DNA from 2 places in the Actinoplanes lobatus genome. Region 2 is predicted to be linked to the other one. Evidence: riboswitches for the same ligand, from Rfam matches in the RefSeq annotation. Region 2 holds a riboswitch; the other holds the start of a gene.
What was found. Region 2 has a riboswitch for glycine ahead of gcvP (aminomethyl-transferring glycine dehydrogenase). Riboswitches for the same ligand answer to the same signal wherever they lie in the genome.
Positions count from the first base shown of each region.

Region 1: another riboswitch for glycine. It lies ahead of gcvT (glycine cleavage system aminomethyltransferase GcvT); the one in region 2 lies ahead of gcvP (aminomethyl-transferring glycine dehydrogenase).

Region 1 covers NZ_JACHNC010000001.1:7,520,877-7,524,279, reverse strand. The annotation lists gene BJ964_RS34345 (M48 family metallopeptidase) at 1-1,030, opposite strand, end outside; gene BJ964_RS34340 (hypothetical protein) at 1,145-1,609, shown strand; glycine riboswitch at 1,674-1,769, shown strand; gene gcvT (glycine cleavage system aminomethyltransferase GcvT) at 1,897-2,946, shown strand; gene iscB (RNA-guided endonuclease IscB) at 3,301-3,403, shown strand, end outside.
Region 2 covers NZ_JACHNC010000001.1:7,785,226-7,788,628, forward strand. The annotation lists gene gcvP (aminomethyl-transferring glycine dehydrogenase) at 1-1,339, opposite strand, end outside; glycine riboswitch at 1,417-1,500, opposite strand; gene mgrA (L-glyceraldehyde 3-phosphate reductase) at 1,550-2,545, shown strand; gene BJ964_RS35755 (nucleotidyltransferase domain-containing protein) at 2,563-3,234, shown strand; gene BJ964_RS35760 (nucleotidyltransferase domain-containing protein) at 3,238-3,403, shown strand, end outside.

The sequences.
Region 1 (3,403 bases), 260 kb from region 2:
CGTCGTACCAGGCCGCCATGCCGTTGCCGGCGCGGGCTTCGCGGCGCACCACGGTGTCGATCGGCACCAGTGCCACCAGGTGGTTCGCCAGGCCGAGCGCCGCGTCCGTGCCGCCTGCCCGTGCGGCCATCTCGTCGGCCAGGTATTCCGCGCGTTGCGAGTCCCGCTGGCTCGTCCACACGAGCAGCAACTGCAGCGCCCGGGCCACACCGGAGACGATCTTGCCGAACACCCAGGCGAGGATCGAGGCCACGTATTCGATGAACCCGCCGTTGTTCGGCGCCGCGACAGGCTCGAAGAGCCGGGCGATCTCGCCCAGGGTCGACTCGGCGACCTGTGTCAGCGGGCCGCGCCGGATGTCACCGTTCACGAAGTGACCCAGTTCGTGGCCGAGCAGCGCCACCCGTTCCTGCGGTTCGAGGGTCGCCCACAGCGGCAGTCCGAGGCAGAGCACCCGGGTGCGGCGTACGCCGACCGCGGTGGTGAACGCGTTCAGGTCTGATCCGATCATCAGCACCTGCGGTTTCGGCGCCCCGACCGCGACGGCGACGCGTTCGACCAGTTCGTACAGGTGCGGCGCCTGGCCGGGCTCCACGATGACGCCCTGGCCGGCCAGGGCGGACAGCCGCCCCAGGCGCGGCCGCAGCAGGTAGGCCACGCCGAGCAGGACGACGCCAAGCACCGTGAGCAGCCCGAAGAAGTCGGCGAAGAGCATCCAGAGGCCGAGTGCCCCGAGGGCGAACACGCCGAGGAGCAGCACGACCGCCGCCGTCAGGGTGGTCGCCCGGGCCACCGTCATCGTCCGGGGCGACAGCGGCCCGTCGGCGATGCCGGCGAACTGTGCTTCGGTCAGGCGGCTCGCCACCCGGTGCAACCGGCGGTCGACCCATCGCCAGCCGAACAGGACCGGCGTCTCCTGGTCCAGGTTCCAGTCACAGGCCGGGCACCACGGCTGGCGCAGACCGATGGTGACGGTGGCTTCCGTGCATCGCGGGCAGGCGGAGGACGGGATGGCGGGGGTCGCTGTCACGGCCGTGGATCTTGCCTGATCATGGGCTTGTTGATCAAGCCGTCCGGCGCCCCGGCCCGCTGGGAGGGTCGTGCCACACGTAGAGATCAAAACTCACGCGCTAGGTTAACGCTGATGAATGGCGACTGGGCGGCTCGGCTGAAGAACGCGACGAGCCGAGCGACCTTCCCGTACGAGGTCGACGAGCAGCAGGTCGGCCCACCGGCGCCGGACCTCGACCGGACCATGCCGTGGATGCCGGACGATCTGATCACCCTCTTCCGCGAGGTCGGCCCGATCTCCCTGCCGGACATCGGCAACGGCTACTTCCTCTACCCGCCGACGCCCGTCGACCGGCCGGACCGGCTCGACGACGCGGAGATCGTCGTCTTCGGCAGCAACGGCGGCGGCGACCAGTACGTCCGCACCCTCGCCGACGGCCGCGTCCTCCGGCTGCAGGGTCTCGCGTACATCGATGGGGTTTTTGTCTCGAACGACGTCGGCGCCGAACGAGTGGGCGACGACCTGGCGTATTTCCTGGACCGGCTGGTGGTGGCGGTGGAGGCGTTCGCCGACCACGGCCACGTCACCGATCTCTGACCCCGGGTTGACCGTCGTGTTCGGGGCCGGATAGGTTCGCGAGACAACCGAAAACTTCGCCGCTGCAACCGTCGCGGGAGAGTCCCCACCCTGGTGGCGGGGCGCCGAAGGAGCAACTTCTCCCTCAGAATCTCTCAGGCTCAGGTACCGCGACCGGTCAGGCGACTCTGGAAAGTCGGTCCGCCGCCAGCGGTCCGCGCCCACGGTGCAAACCGCCTCGGCGGTGAACCTCTCAGGCCCCATGACAGAGCGAGGGAGGCCCACCCGCTACCACAGGAGCCTCCTTCGTGAGACGCACCGCGCTGTTCGACGTCCATTCCCGCCTGGGCGCGTCCTTCACCGATTTCGCCGGCTGGTCGATGCCGCTGCGCTACGGCAGTGATCTGGCCGAGCATCACACGGTCCGGGACGGCGCGGGCCTGTTCGATCTGAGCCACATGGGCCGGATCCGGGTGTCCGGCGATCCCGCCTTCCTGGACTGGGCTCTGGTCGGCCGGATGTCGGCGGTGAAGGTGGGTCGCGCCAAGTACACGATGCTGTGCCACACCAACGGCGGGGTTCTCGACGATCTGGTGGTCTACCGGCTGGCCGAGCGGGAGTTCCTGGTGGTGGCGAACGCCGCCAACGCCGCGGTGGTGCGGGCCATGCTGGGCGAGCATGCCAACGGGTACGACGTACGCGTCGACGAACAGCCCGGCGTCCTGATCGCGGTGCAGGGCCCGATGTCGCTGGACGTGCTCGGCACCGGCGCTGACCTGCCCTACTACGGCATCCGCCCGGACCGGCTGGACGGCCGGGAGGTGCTGCTGGCCCGTACCGGCTACACCGGCGAGGACGGTTTCGAGATCTACTGCTCGGCCGGCGACGCCCCGGCGATCTGGGAGTGGGCGGCCGCGCGTGGTGCCCGTCCTTGTGGGCTGGCCTGCCGGGACACGTTGCGCCTGGAGGCCGGGATGCCCCTGTACGGCCACGAGCTGTCGGTGCGCTCGACCCCGTTCCATGCCGGGCTGGGCCGGGTGGTGGCCCTGGACAAGACGGACTTCGTGGGCGCCGCGGCGTTGCGGTCGGTGGCCGCCGCGGGTCCGGGGACGCTGCTCGCCGGGCTGGTGACGGAGGGCCGCCGGGCGCCCCGGGCCGGTTACCGGGTGCTGCACGAGGGCACGGATGTGGGTGTGGTGACCAGTGGCGCCCTCTCCCCCACGCTCGGCCATCCGGTGGCGATGGCCCAGGTGGCGGCCGCTCTGGCCGTACCGGGAACGAAACTCGCCGTCGACATCCGCGGCACCCGGGTGGACGCCGAGGTCGTCGCCCTGCCCTTCTACCGTCGTACCCGCTGAGGAGCCGACCGTCAGCTTCTCGGCCCTGAAGGACCGAGCTCGCGTCAGCGAGTTCGGTGTGGAGGGGACGGCTGACCAGCCCGAGACACCTTGAAGGAGGTGACTACGTTGCACATGAGACAGTCGACCCACTCCGGCGTGCTTCCTCAGCGCCGGACTCTGGAATCCGTGTCAGCAGACAAGCCGACGAGAGCGCACGAAACGGGACACGGACACCGCGACCCTGTCGCGGTACCTGGTGTGCGACATGGGCGAGGGGAGACCACTGCCCCGCATGCGGGGCAGTGGCGTCACCCGGGCGGGCAACCGTCCGGAGGCCGGGGCCGTGAGACCCCACCAACCCATCATCCGGTCGTGCTCGTCCTCGACAAGCACGGCCGGCCACTACAACCGTGCACCCCCGCCCGTGCCCGCAAACTGCTCGCCGCCGGCCGCGCCGTCGTGCACCGGCACACCC
Region 2 (3,403 bases):
CAGGCTCGTCGCACACGTAGGCGCCCGCGACGGCCGTACCGAACGCGTCCCAGACCCGCTGCACCTCGGACGCGGTGGTGGTCTCGTCGCAGGAGACCGACACGTGGTCGGCGTCGACGAGGCGCAGGTCGATGCCGTACTTGGCGGCCGCGTCCAGGACGGCCTCGGCCTTGCCGGGGACGCGGGCGAGCACGGTGTCGAAGAAGTGGTCGTACACCACGGTCACGCCGTCGACGGTGCGCAGGCCGGCGGCCACGCGGGCGGCGTGCCCGTGAGTGCGGGCCGCGATGGCGCGCAGCCCGGCCGGGCCGTGGTAGACCGCGTACATGCTGGCCATGACGGCGAGCAGCACCTGCGCGGTGCAGATGTTGCTGGTCGCCTTCTCCCGGCGGATGTGCTGCTCACGGGTCTGCAGGGCGAGCCGGTAGGCCTGGTCGCCGTCGGCGTCCTTCGAGACGCCGACCAGACGCCCGGGAAGCGACCGCTCCAGGCCGTTGCGCACCGCCAGGTAGCCGGCGTGCGGGCCACCGAACCCCAGCGGTACGCCGAAGCGCTGCGTGGTGCCGGCCGCGATGTCGGCGCCGATGTCCCCGGGCGAGCGCAGCAGGGTCAGCGCCAGCAGGTCGGCGGCGACCGTGACCAGGGCGCCCGTGACGTGGGCGGCCTCGACCAGGGCGGCGTGGTCCCGGATCTTGCCGGAGGCGCCCGGGTATTGCAGGTGCAGCCCGAAGTAGTCGTCCGGCAGCTGCTCGCCGCCGTCGAGGTCCACGAGGTGGATGACGATGCCGAGCGGTTCGGCCCGGGTCCGCAGCACCGACAGCGTCTGCGGGAACGTGTCGGCGTCCACCGCGTACACGTTGCTCTTGTTCTTGGCGGCGCGGCGCGCGAGGGTCATCGCCTCGGCGACCGCCGTGGCCTCGTCGAGCATCGACGCGTTGGCCGTGACCATCCCGGTCAGGTCGGTGACCATGGTCTGGAAGTTGAGCAGCGCCTCCAGGCGGCCCTGGCTGATCTCCGGCTGGTACGGCGTGTAGGCCGTGTACCACGCCGGGTTCTCCAGCACGTTCCGCTTGATCACCGCCGGGGTGACCGTGCCGTAGTAGCCGAGCCCGATCATCGGGGTGGCCACCACGTTGCGCCCCGCGATGCCGCGCAGCTCGGCGATCGCCTGCTCCTCGGAGATGCCGGCCGGCAGATCGAGTGATCCGTCGAACCGGATGGAGGAGGGGATCGCGGCGTCCATGAGTTCCTCGACCGAGCCGTACCCCACCGTCTTGAGCATGTGGGACTGCTCGTCCGGGCCGGGGCCGATGTGCCGGGAAACGAACGGGGACGTCATGGGCGACTCCAGAACGTGAGAAGGTCGAGGATCAACCTCCCCCTCTGTCATACCCACACCGCGGCATTTCAGAGTCGCCTGCCCACGCGGTCCTTTTGCCTGAAAGTTTCCGGGGAGGAGTTGCCTCTTCGGCGCCCAAGGGTCTCTCCCGCGTGCTCCCCCAACCTACCAGCGCACGGGGGTGGGTCCGGGAGTCCTAGGGTGTGCGATGTGACGTACTTCCCTGCCGCCGACCGCTACCGCGAGATGATCTACCGTCGTGCTGGTCGCAGTGGCCTCAAGCTTCCCGCCATCAGCCTCGGCCTCTGGCACAACTTCGGTGACTCCCGCCCCATCGACCGTCAGCGCGCCATCGTCCGCCGCGCCTTCGACCTCGGGGTCACCCACTTCGACCTGGCCAACAACTACGGGCCGCCGCCGGGCAGCGCGGAGACCAAGTTCGGCGCCATCCTCAACACCGACCTCAAGCACCACCGCGACGAGCTGGTCATCTCGTCGAAGGCCGGCTACACGATGTGGGACGGCCCGTACGGCGACTGGGGCTCCCGCAAGTACCTGGTCTCGTCGCTGGACCAGTCGCTGAAGCGGATGGGCCTCGACTACGTCGACGTCTTCTACCACCACCGGCCCGACCCGGAGACCCCGCTCGAGGAGACGATGACCGCCCTGGACGCCATCGTGCGCTCCGGGAAAGCGCTCTACGTCGGCATCTCCAACTACCGGTCCGAGCAGGCCGCCCTGGCCGCCGACCTGCTCCGTGAGCTGGGCACGCCGCTGCTGATCCACCAGCCGTCCTACTCGATCCTGAACCGGTGGATCGAGCACGACCGGCTGCTCGACACCCTCGAGGCGGCCGGGGCGGGGTGCATCGCGTTCAGCCCGCTCCAGCAGGGTCTGCTCACCGACCGTTACCTGACCGGCATCCCGGAGGACTCGCGGATCCGCACCAGCGTGTTCCTCAACGAGAGCGCCCTGGACAAGAACACCCTGGCGCGGCTGCACACGCTCGACGACATCGCGAAGCGGCGCGGGCAGTCGCTGGCCCAGATGGCGCTGGCGTGGGCGCTGCGCGACGAGCGGATGACCAGCCTGATCATCGGCGCGTCCAGCGTCGAGCAGCTGGAGAACAACATCGCCGCCCTGGGCAGGATCGGCTTCGACCAGAGCGAGCTGGACGAAATCGACGCGACGGTGCTGGACCTGTAGACGTACGCTCCGGGCTCATGATCGAGTTCGTGCAACGGCACACGGCCCTCGCGGTCGTGGTCGGCTCCCGTGCCTATGGACTTCACCGGCCGGATTCCGACCACGACCGGCGGGGTGTGTTCGTGGCGCCGACCCGCGCCTTCTGGTCCCTGGACAAGCCGCCCACCCATCTGGACGGGCCGGCCGAGGAGCAGTTCTCGTGGGAGATCGAGCGGTTCTGCACGCTCGCGGCGCAGGGTAACCCGACGGTGCTCGAAGTGCTGTGGTCGCCGCTCGTCACGGACCGAACCGTCGACGGCGACGCCTTGCTCGCGGAGCGAAAGGCGTTCCTCTCCACCAGGGTGGCCGACACCTACGGCGCCTATGCGCGCGACCAGCTCGCCAAGGTGGCGTCCCGGCACGCCCGAACGGGGGAGATCAACTTCAAGCAGGCGATGCATATGATCCGCCTGCTTCTCGCCGGGGCGCACGTGCTGCGTACCGGGGAGGTCCTGGTCGACGTCACCCACCTGCGCGGCGAACTGCTCGCCGTGCGTAACGGCGACGTGCCGTGGCCGGACGTGGCCGCCTGGGCCGAGCACTTGCAGGCCGACCTCAGCGTTGCGGCGGCCGGCACCGCGCTGCCGGAGAAGCCGGACCGCGACCGCATCGATTCAGTGCTCGTGGGCGTACGCGAAAGGAATCTGTAGACAGTGACCGTCGATGTCCCGTCGTGGGCCGGCGAGGCCGCCGCCTCCCTGCCCTATCCCCTGCTCTTCGCCACCGTGAGCGGGGCGCACCTCTACGGTTTCGCGTCGGTCGACTCGGATCTCGACCTGCGGGGCGCGCACGTGCTGCCGCCGGACGAGGTGGTCGGCT